Regions from separate parts of the Undibacterium sp. Di26W genome, predicted to be linked through region 1. Evidence: predicted binding sites of a transcription regulator. Region 1 holds the regulator's gene; the other holds the start of a gene.
What was found. The regulator HrcA, encoded in region 1, represses chaperone genes, less so after heat shock. The targets are predictions, from matches to a motif close to TTAGCACTCNNNNNNNNNGAGTGCTAA.
Positions count from the first base shown of each region.

Region 2: the regulator HrcA is predicted to act here: its motif matches at 7,028-7,054, upstream of rpoH (RNA polymerase sigma factor RpoH).

Region 1 covers NZ_JBMPOR010000003.1:208,551-216,930, reverse strand. Annotated here, with positions in the region: gene leuS (leucine--tRNA ligase) at 1-993, opposite strand, end outside; gene ACO0LM_RS05320 (ExbD/TolR family protein) at 1,143-1,580, opposite strand; gene ACO0LM_RS05315 (MotA/TolQ/ExbB proton channel family protein) at 1,590-2,237, opposite strand; gene dapB (4-hydroxy-tetrahydrodipicolinate reductase) at 2,259-3,065, opposite strand; gene ACO0LM_RS05305 (outer membrane protein assembly factor BamE) at 3,072-3,641, opposite strand; gene fur (ferric iron uptake transcriptional regulator) at 3,717-4,145, shown strand; gene ACO0LM_RS05295 (response regulator) at 4,264-4,647, opposite strand; gene hrcA (heat-inducible transcriptional repressor HrcA) at 4,772-5,791, opposite strand; gene ACO0LM_RS05285 (HAD family hydrolase) at 5,945-6,631, opposite strand; gene ACO0LM_RS05280 (NAD kinase) at 6,707-7,600, shown strand; gene recN (DNA repair protein RecN) at 7,743-8,380, shown strand, end outside.
Region 2 covers NZ_JBMPOR010000004.1:190,683-199,062, forward strand. Annotated here, with positions in the region: gene ACO0LM_RS07035 (cytochrome c oxidase assembly protein) at 1-470, shown strand, start outside; gene ACO0LM_RS07040 (DUF2970 domain-containing protein) at 467-682, shown strand; gene ACO0LM_RS07045 (cytochrome c oxidase subunit 3) at 722-1,582, shown strand; gene ACO0LM_RS07050 (twin transmembrane helix small protein) at 1,827-2,027, opposite strand; gene ACO0LM_RS07055 (SURF1 family protein) at 2,088-2,804, shown strand; gene ACO0LM_RS07060 (SCO family protein) at 2,797-3,393, shown strand; gene ACO0LM_RS07065 (COX15/CtaA family protein) at 3,397-4,488, shown strand; gene cyoE (heme o synthase) at 4,485-5,369, shown strand; gene ACO0LM_RS07075 (SCO family protein) at 5,366-5,956, shown strand; gene rpoH (RNA polymerase sigma factor RpoH) at 6,063-6,962, opposite strand; gene ACO0LM_RS07085 (cell division protein FtsX) at 7,226-8,140, opposite strand; gene ACO0LM_RS07090 (cell division ATP-binding protein FtsE) at 8,185-8,380, opposite strand, start outside.

The DNA.
Region 1 (8,380 bases):
GACTTCGACCTGCTCACCTGTCAAAGGATGGGTGACGAACAGGCCGGTAGGCATGCCCTCTTTTTCTTTGGTCGCCATTTCGGCTTCCGTGGTACCGCCTGCTTTGCAGACTTCGATGAAGGCTGCCAGTGCGGTATTGTTTTTTGCTGCCAGCGTGGCAATAGGATGTTCTGCCGCTACTGCGCAGAAAGTCACACCCATGATGGTGTCAGGGCGGGTCGTAAAGACATACATCTTGCCGTCTTGTACCAGCGCACCGCTGTCATCCTTGATACCATGCGGGAAAGCAAAGCGCACGCCTTCGCTTTTGCCTATCCAGTTGCGCTGCATGGTACGCACTTGCTCAGGCCAGCCATCCAGATCATCAATGCTGTTCAGCAGTTCGTCTGCATATTGGGTGATGCCAAAATAATAGCCAGGGATTTCACGCTTTTCGACCAGTGCACCAGAGCGCCAGCCGCGACCATCGATCACCTGCTCGTTCGCCAGCACGGTTTGATCGACCGGGTCCCAGTTGACGACCTGGGTCTTTTTGTAGGCAACGCCTTTTTCCAGCATCTTCAGGAACAGCCACTGGTTCCAGCGATAGTAGTCCGGGTCACAAGTCGCGACTTCGCGTGTCCAGTCAAATGCCAGACCCAGAGGTTGCATTTGTGACTTCATGTCTTCGATGTTGGCGTAAGTCCATTCTGCCGGCGATTTTTTATATGCAATCGCAGCATTCTCTGCTGGCAAGCCAAACGCATCCCAACCCATAGGCATGAGGACGTTATAGCCCTTCATGCGCAACTGGCGTGCCAGCATGTCATTGATCGTGTAATTACGTACATGGCCCATATGCAGCTTGCCGGAAGGGTAAGGCAGCATGGAGCAGGCGTAATACTTGCCTTTGGGGAAACGTGGATTGTTTTCTACTACCGTATAGGCATCGATCTTTTTCCAGTGGGACTGCGCCGATTGTTCGACGTCGGAAGGTGTATATTTTTCTTGCATGGCGTAAGCAGAAGTAGGTGCGGAAATGACTCAGAACCTTAGATTATAACTGCTTACACCGTATTATTGAGTAAAGCCTCTGGGCGAGCCCCGAATAATGGCGTCGTGGAAAGGAATAATGTGCATTGCCCGTGACAGGCCTGCCAGGTTTAGCGGGCAGCTTTCTTGTCGGTAATGAAAGAAATCCGGCTCAAGCCTTGTGCCTGGGCGGCAGCCATGACCTGGGCAATGATTTCATAGCGGGTGGCCTTGTCGGCGCGCAATTGTATTTCTGCCTGTGGGTTGCTGCGTGCGAGTATAGCCAGCCTGGGTTCCAGTTCAGCCATGGACAACAGGTCCTTGTCCCAGTACAGACGTCCTGCTGCATCAAATGCAATAGGGATGGTGCTCGCTGGTTCCGGCACGGCAGCAGATTGTGCCTGGGGCAAATCCAGCTTGATGGCATGCGTCATGAAAGGGGCAGCGATAATGAAAATCACCAGCAAGACCAGCATCACATCCACCATGGGTGTGACATTGATATCCGCCATCGCTCCCTGTGAACGGGAGGCAGCAGAATCAGATTGTTGGAATTGACCGAATGACATGCGTCAGCCTCAGGTTTTGCACCAGTGCGCATGCAGGTCGAAGGCAAAGCCATCCAGCTCGGCCAGGGTAATGCGGTTGATGCGGTTAAAACCGTTATAGGCCAGTACTGCAGGGATGGCAACCATCAATCCCAACGCGGTCATGATCAGGGCTTCGCCAACCGGGCCAGCCAGTTGGTCTATCTGCACGGCACCTGATGCCGAAATGGCCGTCAGCGCATGATAGATACCCCACACCGTGCCCAATAAGCCGACAAAGGGGGCCGTTGCGCCTATCGACGCCAGCATGGTCAATCCTGCTTCCAGCCTGGTGGTCAGCGTCTGCAATTGCTGGCGCAGGCTGCGGGTGAGGACTTCGCTGAATGCGGTGTGTTCAGACAAGGTGCCGGCACGTCTGTCTGCCTGCTCTGCGGCATCTGCCAGGGCCATAAAGATATGTGCTTTATCGGCCTGTCGCAGCATGGCCATGGCATCCGCCAGGCTGGGTGATTGCCAGAAGACCCGCAAGGCTGGTGCCGCCTGGCGGATACGCCAGAAAGTCCAGGCCTTCAACAAGATCAGGGTCCAACTGAGTACCGACATCGCCAGCAAAAACCAGCCGACCATGTGCCCCAGCAAATCTGCCTGTTCCCAATAATGTGCAATCGCAGAATTCATAGGGCCGGGTCGGCGTTTCGCCTAGCGCAAACCCAATACGTCATACATGTCGAACAGGCCAGTGGATTTATCCTGCAGAAAACGGGCTGCACGCAAACTGCCATGCGCATAGGTGACGCGACTGGATGACTTATGGGTTATTTCAACGCGTTCACCGATGCCGGCAAACAGGACTGTATGATCACCGACGATATCGCCACCACGGATAGTGGCAAAACCGATGGAAGATGGATCACGCTCGCCGGTCACGCCTTCGCGGGAAAATACCCCGACTTCATTCAGATCGCGCCCCAGTGTGTCAGCAATCACTTCACCCATTTTCAGTGCCGTGCCTGATGGCGCATCCACTTTATGACGGTGATGTGCCTCAATGATCTCAATATCATAACCATGAGAAAAACTTTTGGCGGCCATTTCCAGCAACTTCATCGTGACATTCACGCCCACACTCATATTTGGCGCAAACATGATGGCAGTCTTTTGCGCGGCGGCAGCAATGGCTGCCTTGCCTGCTTCGTCAAAACCGGTGGTACCTATGATCATCTTGATGCCATGCGCAGCACAATACGCAAGGTGCTTGAGCGTACCTTCGGGGCGGGTGAAGTCGATCAGGTAAGCGGCATCTGCCAAACCCTTGGCCAGATCCGACTCGATCAACACCCCTGTCGGCTTGCCCAGGCTGAGGCCGGCGTCCGTACCCAGTGCCGGCGAACCAGGCACATCCAGCGCCCCGGCCAGCACCAGGTCATCCGCAGCGCTGATTGCCTCAACCAACATCTTCCCCATACGGCCAGAAGCACCCGCTACGGCAATTTTCAAGGCTGTCATAGTGTCTTATTTCTCTTTTTTCTTGGCCGGACCATCAGTATCGATGACAGACTGTACGCGATTCACACCCAGGGCGGATTCGGTAATACGGGCCAGATAATCTTTTTCAGTCGGCAGGTTACCGCCTTCAAACTTGGCAACAGTGTTATTTTTGAAATACACTGATACGCGGCTGGAGATTTGTTCGCCATTGCCCTTGGTCAAACGGAAGGGATAATCCCAGCGGTCTTCGTGGAACATGTCAGTCAGCAAAGCCGTACCCAGCAAAAAACGCACTTGCTCACGGGTCATGCCTTCTTTCAATTGGGAAATCATTTCCTGTGATACGAAGTTACCTTGCTGGATAGGTACGCGGTAAGGCGAGATATAGCTGAGCAATTTAGCAAAACCGGTAGGAGCGACCACCTGGGCTCCGCTGGTGTCACCAGTATTTGTCGGAGTGGCATACACCGCAGTTTTGTCTGCACTGGACAAGAAAGGCAAAGCTGACGAACATGCAGTCAGGCAGGCAATCAGTGCCAGACCTGCGGCACGGCCCAGTGTGGTCCGTTTTGAAGCTGAAAACAACAAACGCATAGGTAACCTCATTATTGAGCAACAAGCCCTAAAACCCGATATCATAAAGCAGATAGCAAATTTTTGATCGAAAACATGACAAACAGCACTCCAAACCTGAAGGCCAGCGGCCTGAAAGCTACCCTTCCACGACTGAAGATACTGGAAATTTTCCAGAACAGCCGGGTTCGCCATCTGACAGCAGAAGACGTGTATAAGATCCTGCTGAATGAAAATATGGATGTCGGTTTAGCAACAGTGTATCGTGTTTTGACGCAATTCGAACAGGCTGGCCTGCTCAATCGCAATCACTTCGAAACCGGCAAGGCTATTTTCGAGCTGAACGAGGGTTCACACCATGACCATCTGGTCTGCCTCGATTGTGGCAGGGTGGAAGAATTTTTTGATGAAGAAATCGAGCAACGCCAGCAAAAGGTAGCGCTGGACCGTGGCTTTAAAATTGCCGAACATGCGCTGGCCATTTACGGTAACTGCACAAAAACCAACTGCGAACACAAGACTTAAAAACCGTTCATCCATCCTGCGGACAAATCTCTGCATATAACTCTACACATATCAACACACAAGCAGGCAGTCAAATAGAACTCAGGCAAGCCTGCCTGAGTCTTCTGGCGGTCTGGCCTTACTTGCTGATTTTGGCAACGACAGCCGCAACCGTGTCTATCACTTTTTGGGCATTGAATGGCTTGAAAATATAGCCATGAATGCCCGACTTGATGGCTTCTGCAATGGTCGCCTGATCCTTGTTGGCGGTGACCATCAGTACACTGGCATTGGGAACCAGTTCTTTCAGACGCGGCAAAATCTCGATACCACTAATCTTGGGCATGACCACGTCCAGCATGATCAGTTGCGGTTTGAGCTTGACTGCCATTTCCAGCCCGGTGCTGCCATCGGCTGCCTCACCCACGACATCATAGCCCTCGCTGCGCAAGATGACCCTCAACACTTCCCTGGTGACGTCGTTATCGTCCACCAATAGTATTGTTACGTTTTTATTGTCCATATCAATAATTATCAGTCACAAGTGTAAGAGAATTGCTTGCACGACCCAGATGACTGGACATGGTTGCTCGCCAAACCTGTTTCAGCAAGGCGCATGACGTCAACTATATCGATTAATTCACCGGCTACTGGCTCAGCGCATTCGACAATAACTTTGCGGTAATATCCACGATCGGTATCACTCTTTCATAGGCCATGCGGGTCGGACCTATGACTCCCAGTGTACCAACTATCTTACCGTTAACTTCATAGGGTGCGGTCACTATGCTCATTTCTTCCATGGGAACCAGCTGCGATTCACCACCGATAAAGATCTGCACACCGGTCGCCTTGCTGGACACATCCAGCAATTGCATCAAACTGCTTTTTTGCTCGAACATGTCAAACAATTTACGCAGGGAACTCATGTTGGAAGACAGGTCCTGCACATTCAGTAAATTGCGCTCACCTGAAATGACAACCTCGTCATTTTGCTCATCCATGGCGTTGCTGCCTGCTTCCACCGCAGCCTGCATCAACCGGGTCATGTCATTTTGCAGTTGCCGTAATTCGCTGTTGATGCGGGTACGCGCATCGGAAAAACTTAAACCGCCAAAATTCTGGTTCAGGTAATTGGCCGCATGCACCAGTTGTCCCTGGTTATAGTCTACGTCGGTCAGCAACAGACGGTTGTGCACATCACCGGTAGGCGACACCACGACCAGCAGAATACGTTTTTCCGACAAGCGCAGAAATTCAACTTGCTGGAATATCGATTCGGTACGCGGTGTCATGACGACGCCGGCAAACTGCGACAGCGAAGACAAAATCTGTGCGGCGTTGGCGATCAATTTTTGTGGCGGTTGCGACAACATGCCTGCCTGTAGACGCGACTCCAGGCCGACTTCATTGATCTCTTGCACGGTAAGCAATTTATCCACAAACACCCTATACCCGCGCGGCGTGGGTATACGCCCGGCTGATGTGTGCGGACTGGCAACAAAACCCATCTCTTCGAGGTCAGCCATGACATTGCGTATGGTCGCAGGCGACAATTCCAGGCCAGAAATTTTCGACAGGGCGCGGGAGCCCACAGGCTGGCCATCGGCGATATACCGTTCGACCAGTGCTTTTAATAAGGTTTGTGCGCGAATATCGAGTTGCATAGCTTCATTTTATGCGTTCATGCCAGCAATGAACATAGAAAGTTAGGACTTACGCAAAATTGTCCCAGCAAGGCGTAGCGACGAAGACAGTACGAATAGTACGACTAGGAGCTACAACGCAGCTGGGGCGGTTTTGCGTAAGTCCTAAAAGTTTCATATCCACTGTACCAGATCATACAGGGTAGCAAATTCTGCATCGGGCCTGATATGCATATGGCGTTCATCCTCAATTTTCAACCCCTTGCGATTCATCCAGCCACCTTTCAGGCCAGCTTGTTGTGCACCTTGCACATCCAGCAACAAATCGTCACCTACATACAAAACTTCAGAGGGTGCCAACTCCAGCGCGTCGCAAGCCGCCAGGAAAATGCGCGGGTCGGGCTTGGCACAGCCAAAACGGTACGCCGCAATCGATACCTTGAAATGCCCGGCAATACCAATGGCCGACAAATCGGCAAAACCATTCGAGACCGTCCCCAGCACTATCTTTTTTTCCAGCGCCAGCAAGCCTGACCTGACGTCTTCGTACAAATCCACCTTGTTCCTGGCATCGGCGAATACGGCCATGGCATGATCGGCTTTTTCCACCGCTACGCCATGCTCCTGGAATACCTCACGGAGCAAGGTATGGCGCAGCGCCCACAAATCATATTGGAAACGCGGGTCGGCCGATACCAGACTATTCCTGCGTTCACGCAATTTTTCCACACTGTAATTTTGGGCGACCACGGGTACGTGTTCATGCATCCATTGCTGCAACACCGCCTCGGCACGGCGTATCACCGGCACCACCGGCCACAAGGTATCATCCAGATCCAGCAAAACAGCTTTTAATGTCATAAAGTGCACTCAATTCATTCATTCCTGGCTTAATTATGGTCTAATCTGAGGCATCATGTCACCTCCCCCTTGTTTATGACAGTCCAGGCCAAAACCATTGCACTTGTTGGGAAATATAATGCTGCCGGTATCGCGGATTCCATGACGGAACTGGCAAACTTCCTGGAGCACGCAGGGCATCACGTCGTTATCGAGGCAGAAACAGCGCAATACCCGCAACTGGTGCAGTTCAGCACCATGACTGTTCCTGAGATCGGCAAATCTGCCGATGCCGCCATCGTCATCGGCGGGGATGGCACCATGCTGGGCATCGCGCGTCAACTGGCTCCCTATAACGTACCGCTGATAGGCGTCAACCAGGGCCGGCTGGGCTTTATTACCGATATAGCACTTGATCGCATGATACCGGCGATTACCGACATACTGGACGGCAAATATGCATCCGAACGCCGTAGTCTGCTGCAGGCCATCGTGGTACGTGACGGTGACCAGATTTTCAGCGGTGTCGCCTTCAATGATATCGTGGTATCACGCGGTGCCGGTTCCGGCATGGTGGAACTGCGGGTCGAAGTCGATGGTCATTTCATGTACAACCAGCGTTCTGACGGCCTGATCGTTTCTACCCCTACCGGTTCCACCGCCTATGCCCTGTCGGCAGGCGGCCCTTTGCTACACCCCAGTCTGTCTGGCATTGCCATGGTGCCGATTGCACCACATGCCTTGTCCAACCGCCCGATCGTCTTGCCGGACAGTAGTGAAATCGTGATCGAGATCGTGGCCGGACGCGACATCAGCCTTAACTTTGACATGCAGAACTTTGCCAGCCTGCTGTATCAGGACAGGATAATCGTGAACCGCTCTGCCCATACGGTGACCTTCCTGCATCCACATGGCTGGAATTATTACAATACCCTGCGCGAAAAACTGCACTGGAACGAATATCCCTCGGTCGAAGGTGCACTTAATTGAACCATCTACTGAACCATTCACTGAAACCTCAACTGAAACACCTATATAGCGGGTATTGCTAAAATAGCGGCTGGCACTGTTTGGCCGCTGTACTACATACATCCTTACCCACATCCATTTCATACCATTACGTCTGTTCATTATGCTGCGCACGCTTGCCATTCGTGACTTTGTCATTGTCGACACACTGGAACTCGAATTCTCATCCGGCTTCAGCGTACTGACCGGTGAAACCGGAGCCGGTAAATCCATCCTGATTGATGCCCTGACCCTGGCACTGGGTGGCCGGGGTGATGCCAGCATGGTGCGCGAATCGGCTGCCAAAGCCGATGTCAGCGCCGAATTTGCCATCAATGCCAACCTGGCAGACTGGCTGGAAGCGAATGATTTCAGCGACCCCGACCAGCAACTGATACTGCGCCGTACGATAGACAATGCCGGACGCTCGAAAGCCTGGATCAACGGTATCACCGCCACCGCCAGCCAGTTGCGCGAGATCGGTGATTTGCTGGTGGATATCCATGGCCAGCATGCCCATCAATCCTTGCTGAAAACCGAGGCCCAGCGTTCCCTGCTCGACATGCAGGGCGGACTGGAAGAACAGGTACGCGAAGTCGGCCTGCGCTACAAGGCCTGGCGCAATCTGAGCAAGCAGCGTGAGGAATTTGAAACCAATGCCAAGAATGTCTTGCAAGAACGCGAAAGGCTGGAATGGCAAGTCGGTGAACTCGACAAATTGCAGATCAAGCCCGGTGAGTGGGAAGACATCACCCAGGAACA
Region 2 (8,380 bases), on a different contig from region 1:
ATAAACAGATTTGTGAATTGACAGGGGTAAATATTCTGACCCCCAAGGATATTTCGGTAAAAGAAATATCGAATTCACAGATCGACAGAAGTCGTGAAGTCACCATAGAGTTTGATGCGAATACGCAAGGTCCATGGCGTTTTCGCCCAACCGTGGCAAGCATGAAAGTGCATCCCGGTGAGATGACGCAAGTCGTCTACGAAGTAGTCAACAAGCAGGCTTACAAGATGGATGCGCAGGCAATACCAAGCTACGCACCACAACAGGCCAGCGGTTACTTCAAGAAAATGGAATGTTTTTGCTTCAAGCAGCAAACGCTGGGGCCGAATGAAGCGCGGCAAATGCCGGTGGTGTTTTATATAGACCCGGCCTTGCCCAAGGATGTAAAGACGATTACCTTGTCTTACACCTTCTTCGAAGTCGGCGGTAAACCGCAGGCGGCAGCGGGAGAAGGACAGGGCAAGTCATGACAGATTTAAAAGAAGCAAGCAAGCGCAAGGCTTCGTTTTTAGCAACAATGAAAGCCGTATTCTGGTCTTTTTTAGGGATACGCAAGAAAAATGATTATGAACAGGATGCAGCGCAGTTGAATCCTGTTCACGTGATAATTGCCGGTATCATAGGCGCGTTGATTTTTATCGCAACGCTGATTGTGATCGTGAAGCATGTTGTCGCCAAATAACAATTCAAGTAGTAAATTAAATTGCATCGGGAGATGGAAATGAGTTCTCAACACGCTAAAGTGCCCTATTATTTTGTGCCAGGCCCATCCAAATGGCCTGTTCTCGCTGGCACCACCTTATTGCTGACCATGCTTGGCGCGTCGGCCTGGGTCAATGGTCAGGCATGGGGTTCTTATCTGAACTTTGCCGGTATCATCCTGACGCTGGTCGTGTTGTACAACTGGTTTGGTGATGCGATTGCCGAATCCGAAGGCGGTAAATACAGCGCACGTATTGACGTATCCTTCCGCTGGAGCATGAGTTGGTTCATCTTCTCTGAAGTGATGTTCTTTGCAGCTTTCTTCGGCGCCCTGTTTTATGCACGCAGCATCAGTATGCCTTGGCTGGCTGATCTGGATCACAAGGTATTGTGGCCTGATTTTGCTGCCAACTGGGGTAACACCGGTCCGGCTGGCACCATCGAAGCCTTCAAGACCATGGGCCCTTTCCCTATCCCTACCATCAATACAGCACTGTTGCTGACTTCTGGTGTAACGCTGACGATTTCCCATCATGCACTGCGTGAAGGCCATCGCGCGAAAACAGCAATCTGGTTGTTTGCTACCGTATTGCTGGGCGCCGTGTTCATGGGCTTCCAGGCTTACGAATATATCCATGCTTACCATGAACTGAACCTGAAGCTGACTTCCGGCATCTACGGTTCCACATTCTTCATGCTGACTGGTTTCCATGGCTTCCATGTGACCATGGGTGCGATCATGTTGTCCGTGGTACTGTACCGTGTGTTGAAGGGCCATTTCACACCTGAACACCATTTCGCATTTGAAGGTGCCGCCTGGTACTGGCACTTTGTCGACGTGGTCTGGCTCGGTCTGTACGTGGTGGTATACTGGCTGTAAGCGTTCATAGCCACTTGGTAGCTATGGCATAAAAAAGCCGCACAGATAGTGCGGCTTTTTTACATATATAAATAAGACTTACGCAAGCCGGCACTGGCTGCGTTGCAGCCTATCTGCCGGGTGCCGCATATTAAGGTACGGTCACCGCGGACACCTTGCCAGGACGATTTTGCGTAGTCCTCAAAGTGCTTTATTGTTTGGATTGGATTCAAGGATTCGCTGGGCAGAATTGCTGTAGCCAGATTCACCTGATGCCGGTCGGCTGTATCAAGCCAAAATGATTGGCCAGCAGGATCAGCAAAAACAGGGTGATGGAAAATCCGACACGAAATGCCAGTGCTTTGACGGTGCGATTACTTTTTCCCTTGTCTTTCATCAGATAGACCAGGGCAGATCCCAGGCTGAAGAGGATGAGGAAAAACGCGATGGCGACAAGAATTTTCATACTGAGCTATTGTTGATGCTGGTTTAACTGATGTTCTCATTGTAATACCTTAATACCTGAATGCCTATTTCCTTCCGTTTTCGCCCCATCCCTTTCATTGCCTGCCTGCTGTTGGTCAGCCTGGGCATTGCGTTGGCACAATGGCAGACGCGACGCGCGCAAGAAAAGGAATTGATTGCCGCGCAGATGGCCGAGCGCCTGCACTTGCCAGCGCTGGCATTGACGGCAGCGACACCGGCAACACAGATATTGCCATTTCGCACATTGCAGTTGCGCGGCCAGTTCATCAATGAATGGCCGGTTTACCTGGATAATCGCCCCTTGCAGGGCAAGGCCGGTCTGTATGTGCTGATGCCCTTCAAGCTGGCAGGCGGTAACCGTTATGTGCTGGTGGCCCGGGGCTGGCAGCAACGCGATGCACGTGATCGCATGCATGTGTCAGCCGCACCTGCGCCGACAGGCGAGCTGGTGCTGGAAGGCATAGTCAGGGATCAATTGGACCGCGTCATGCAACTTGGCGCAGTGGAAACCGTCAAACCTGGCAGTATCGTGCAGAACCTGGAGCTGGACGGACTGGCGCAGCAGACTGGATGGAATTTCTATCCTTTCGTACTGGAACAAACCTCCGCCACTCAGGATAACTTGTCACGTGACTGGCCTTTACCATCTGCCGGTGCCGACAAGCACAGAGGCTATGCTTTTCAATGGTATGCCCTGGCCCTGATGGCTTTTGTATTTTTTGTTGTTACTGGATTTCGTCGTGGAAAAAATAGATAAACAAACTTCGGGTGGTCGCTGGAAATTACTGACGGTGCTGGCAGTCTGTGCGGCCCCCATGGTTTTTTCTTACCTGGCTTACTACGTCATCAAGCCTGGCGGTCGTACCAATTATGGCAGCATACTTGATCCGCGCAATTACCCCATGCCGAAAATAGCCGGCCATCCACTAGGCGCTTCCGCGACGGATCCTGTGGTGGGGCTGGATGCCTACAAAGGTAAATGGATCATGTTGCAAGTCGACAGTGGTGCCTGTGCTGAAGCATGTCAAAAGAAAATGTATGACATCCGCCAGTTGCGTGTGGCACAAGGCAAGGAAATGGACCGGATAGAACGGGTCTGGCTGATCACGGATGACGTCGCCATCGATACCGCATTGATACGCCAGCACGATGGTGCGCGCATGCTGAAAGTGGATCCGGCAGTGCTCAAGTCCTGGTTGCCGACCGAAAGTGCTACCCAGATCAGCGATCATATCTACATGATTGATCCGCTCGGTAACCTGATGATGCGTTTCCCCAAAGATGCAGACCCGAACAAGATCAAGAAAGACCTCAGCAAATTATTGCGTGCTTCAGCGATAGGGTGATGTATGTGGTTGCAACTTGTACTGACAGGTTTGATGGTGGCGGTGATCCCGCTGACTCTGGTGGTTTTTTCCAGGGAAAAAAATAAATACCGCAAACTGATCGCGGTCACCGTGGCGCTGACCTTTGAGTTGATCATGTTTGGTGCCTTCACACGCCTGACCGATTCCGGCCTTGGCTGTCCGGACTGGCCGGGTTGCTATGGCCAGGCTAATCCCCTGCAATCACATGCAGCCATCAAGGCGGCAGAAATTGCCATGCCCACCGGGCCGGTAACTTTGCAAAAAGCCTGGATAGAAATGGTCCATCGCTATCTGGCCATGAGCGTCGGTGTGCTGATCGTGGCGCAAATGGCAATTGCCTGGGCGCGCAGGCAACGACTGAACACAGCACCCTGGTTATCCACCTTCCTGCTGTTCTTCGTCTGTCTGCAAGGGGCGTTTGGTGCCTGGACAGTGACGCTCAAGCTGCAACCTGCCATAGTGACTACTCACTTAATTCTCGGCATGGGCTTATTGGCCTTGCTGAGTGCCAGCCTGGAACAGCAAAGTCATCAGGATCAGGGTGAGGCGCTGCGACAGGTGGATGCCAGCCGCCTGTTGTGGCCCGCCAGCCTGGCCTTGCTGCTGCTTTTCATGCAGATCGCTTTGGGTGGGTGGGTAAGTACCAACTATGCTGCCTTGGCCTGTCACGACTATCCATCATGCAATGGCGAAATGATGCCAGCAATGGATTTTGAACATGGTTTCAGCCTGTGGCGGCAACTGGGGCAGACCGTGAATGGCGATTACCTACCTTTCAATGCCCTGGTGGCCATACAATGGGTGCACCGCAATTTTGCGCTGCTGGTGGTTGCCGTCTGTCTGTGGGCAGGCTGGAAAACCCGCCAGACTCCCGGTCTGGAAACACTGGGCAGAAATATCCTGCTGGCGATTGTTGCCCAGTTCCTGATCGGCGTCTCCACCGTGTTTTTTTCCTGGCCCTTGTTACTGGCAGTTTTGCACAATGGTGGCGCAGCGACCCTTGTGCTGTTGCTGACCATGTTAAACTACCGCATAAGGCATGTGAGCCTTGCCGCTGCCGAAGATAGATCATGACCACTTTAAGTTTGCCCTTCAATCGTTTTGCCCAATACTGGGCTTTGACCAAACCCCGTGTCACCCAGTTAGCCGTGTTTTGTGCGGTGATAGGCATGTTTCTGGCAACGCCGGATTTGCCTGACTGGCGTATCGTTGTTGCTGCCACTATTGGTATCTGGCTGCTGGCGGGTGCCGCCTTTGCAGTTAATTGCCTGGTAGAAAAGGAAATTGATTCGCGCATGGCAAGGACTGCGCGCCGTGCCACGGCCCAGGGTGAAATCAGCGTTCTGCAGACACTGGTATTTTCCGGTGTCATTGGCGGCATGGGTATGTGGATACTGTACACCATGGTCAATCCACTGACGATGTGGCTGACCTTTGTCACCTTTGTCGGTTATGCCGTGGTCTACACCATTATCCTGAAACCGGCGACACCACAGAATATCGTCATCGGTGGACTGTCTGGTGCCATGCCACCGGCGTTGGGCTGGGCTGCGGTGGCCAATGATGTACCCATGCAGGCCTGGCTACTGGTCCTGATTATCTTTGTCTGGACGCCGCCACATTTCTGGGCGCTGGCCATGTATCGCCGCGATGATTATGCCCGCTCCGGCTTGCCGATGCTGCCCATCACCCATGGCCTGGAATTTACCCGTTTCCATATCTGGCTGTACACCATTGCCTTGTTCGCCACCACCATGTTGCCGTATGCGGTACATATGAGCGGCCTGATTTACCTGGTCAGTGCAGTGATACTGGGTGCTATTTTCCTCTGGTATGCATGGCGTATCTACAAACACTATGATGATGCGCTGGCCCGCAAGACCTTTGCCTTTTCCATCATCTACCTGTCCCTGCTGTTTGCGGCCTTGTTGATCGACCACTACATCAAGCTATGAAGATATCCAGTGTATTCAAAGTGTTGACGGCTACCATGCTTGCAGTGTCGCTGCTGGCTTGCCAGAAGCCGGCAGAAAAATTCGTCAATACCGATTTGACCGGCCTCGATTACGCCAAGGACTTTGCCCTGACCGACCATAACGGCAAACCACGCACTCTGGCCGATTTTCGTGGCAAGGCGGTGGTGATTTTCTTTGGCTATACCCAGTGCCCGGATGTATGTCCGACCACCATGGTGGAAATGGCGAACGTCATGAAAGCCCTGGGACCGCTGGCGCAAAAAGTGCAGGTCCTGTTTGTGACGATAGACCCGGAAAGGGATACCCAGGCCCTGCTGGCCAATTATGTACCGAATTTTGACCCCAGCTTCCTTGGCTTATATGGTGACGCCGCCGCGACTGCCAAAGTCGGCAAGGACTTCAAGGTGTTTTATCAAAAGGTTGCCGGCAAAACGCCTGGCAGCTACACCATGGACCACACAGCGGGCAGCTACGTATTTGATCCCGAAGGCCGTATACGCCTGTTCTTGCGGCATGGTCAGGGGCCAGAACCAATCGCGCATGATTTGAAGATGCTGCTGCAGTAAGCGCACAGATAGCGCGACAGAAAAAACAGCGCAAAACCAGGTAGTAACCAGATAGCAAAAAGTAAAAAAGGCACTCATCGAGTGTTTTTTTTATGCAGTGCCGGTTTCAGGAAGTGAAACTGGCGAGGCTGCCTTTCATTTTCTTCAGTGCCGCGCTTTCGATCTGGCGTATGCGTTCGGCAGATACACCGTATTCATCTGCCAGCTCATGCAGGGTTGCGCCGGTACCATCATCATTTTTCAACCAGCGTGCTTCGATGATGTGACGTGAACGTGCATCCAGCTTGGACAAGGCTGATTCCAGGCCTTCGCTTTGCAGACGATCATACTGGCGTGTTTCCAGCACACGGGTAGGCTCGTCAGATTCTGTTTTCAGATAGGCGATAGGAGCAAATTTTTCATCATCGTCATCGGTAGGCGCATCCAGGGCAATATCATGACCGGATAAGCGCATTTCCATTTCGATGACTTCTTCACGTTTGACATCCAGCGTCGATGCCAGGGCATCAATCTGCTTGGGCGTCATGGCATCCAGGCCTTCTTTATGGCTGCGCAGGTTAAAGAACAACTTGCGTTGTGCCTTGGTCGTTGCCACTTTAACCAGGCGCCAGTTTTTCAGGATGTATTCATGCATCTCTGCCTTGATCCAGTGCATGGCATAGGACACCAGACGCACACCTTGATCAGGGTCGAAACGCTTAACGGCTTTCATCAGGCCGATATTGCCTTCCTGGATCAGGTCAGCGTGGGGCAGGCCGTAACCGAGGTAGCCGCGTGCAATCGAGACAACCAGGCGCAGATGCGACATAACCAGTTGTTGCGCTGCTGCGAGATCATTGTCATTACGCAATTTTTTTGCATAATCAATTTCTTCTTCATGCGTGAGCATGGGCAGGCGATTGACTGCCGAGATATAGGCATCAATATTTCCCAGCGTGCCGCTAAAGCCAAGGGCCAGTGCAGTGCTGTCAGTAGCAGGGACTAATTGTGTCGTAGTTGTTGCCATTTTTCCTCCTCATTGCTGCCATCCTGAGTATCAATTACCCGATCTGGCACGTTCAAGTTCCTATATTAGCACTCTCTTGAGAAGAGTGCTAATACTGTGATTCTATGAATCCCATCAAAAAAATCTATCGAAAAACTTGTATTAATATGAAGTACTTATAAGGCTTTGATGCCCACCCGCCCTGAAAGTTGCAATCGCTGAGGTAAATTTTGCCTTTACAAGACTATCTGTATGTAATGAGCAAGGCGTACTGACATGAAAATTTAACTGGCGCGTGCCAATTGTCGTCTGACAGATAGCCACACCCCGATCAGCCCCAGCAACATGCTAATAGCCAGCAAGAACAAACTGGGCAGCATCCCCAGAGGTACCAGATGGAACTCGGACGCATATAGTTTGGCAAATTCGGCAATGGCCAGGTTCAAGGGTTGCAGGGCTGCTGCAATCAAACCAAGCGCAATACCGCCTGCCAGCAAGCCCAGCAGGCCGCCAGTATAGTAATACGGCTTGTGAATAAAACTATTGGTCGCCCCCAGCAGGCGGGTGACCGCAATTGCTGACTGATGGGATATAACTTGTAGCCGGGTGGCATTAAATACTACCACCACAACCACGACAGAAAGTGTTGCCGCCAGGAATAATAAACCCAACTGCATGATTTGCACCAATGCCGCCAGCCGTTTGACCCAGGCCGAATCCAGTTGCACCACATCGACGTCAGGCATGTGCTTGATTTCTTCCACCAGCATGTCGAGCTTGTCAGCATCGTTGTTGGACAGCGACAGGATATAGGCATCCGGCAAAGGGTTGCCACCCAGCGTGGACAGCACTTCGGCCAGATTGGATGACTGTTCCAGGCTGGCCAGTGCCTTGTCCTTAGGGACGAAATTCAGGCTGGCCGTAATATTTTTTTCTTTAAGCAACTTTTTGATCGGAATCGACAAGGCCGTCGCCGTTGGCCGTGGCGTATCCGGGCTGACAAAGATACTGATCTCAGGTTCTATCGACAATTGTGAAGAAATGGGCCGGATATTTTCTATCAGCGTCAAACCAGCGATGGGCAATGCCAGCGCAATGGCGACCACCAGCACATTGAACAGAAAATTACCGGGGCTGCCGCGTAAATGTGTCAGGGCGCTTTTTAAGGCAAACAGATGCTGGCGAAACCAGATGGTCATGAATTCTTCCTCTGTGGGCAGCTACTATAGGGCAACAATAATAATCAGGCGGCGAGTGAGGATTTCCAGGTATCGACGACCTGGCCCTGGCTCAGATAAATCACACGGCTGGCCTGGTCCAGAAACTGTTCATCATGGCTGGAAATAATGCAGGTAACGCCCGCACTCTGGAAAGCCCTCAGTGCGCCCAGAACCTTGTTGGCATTCTCGCGATCCAGAAAAGCGCTTGGCTCATCCGCC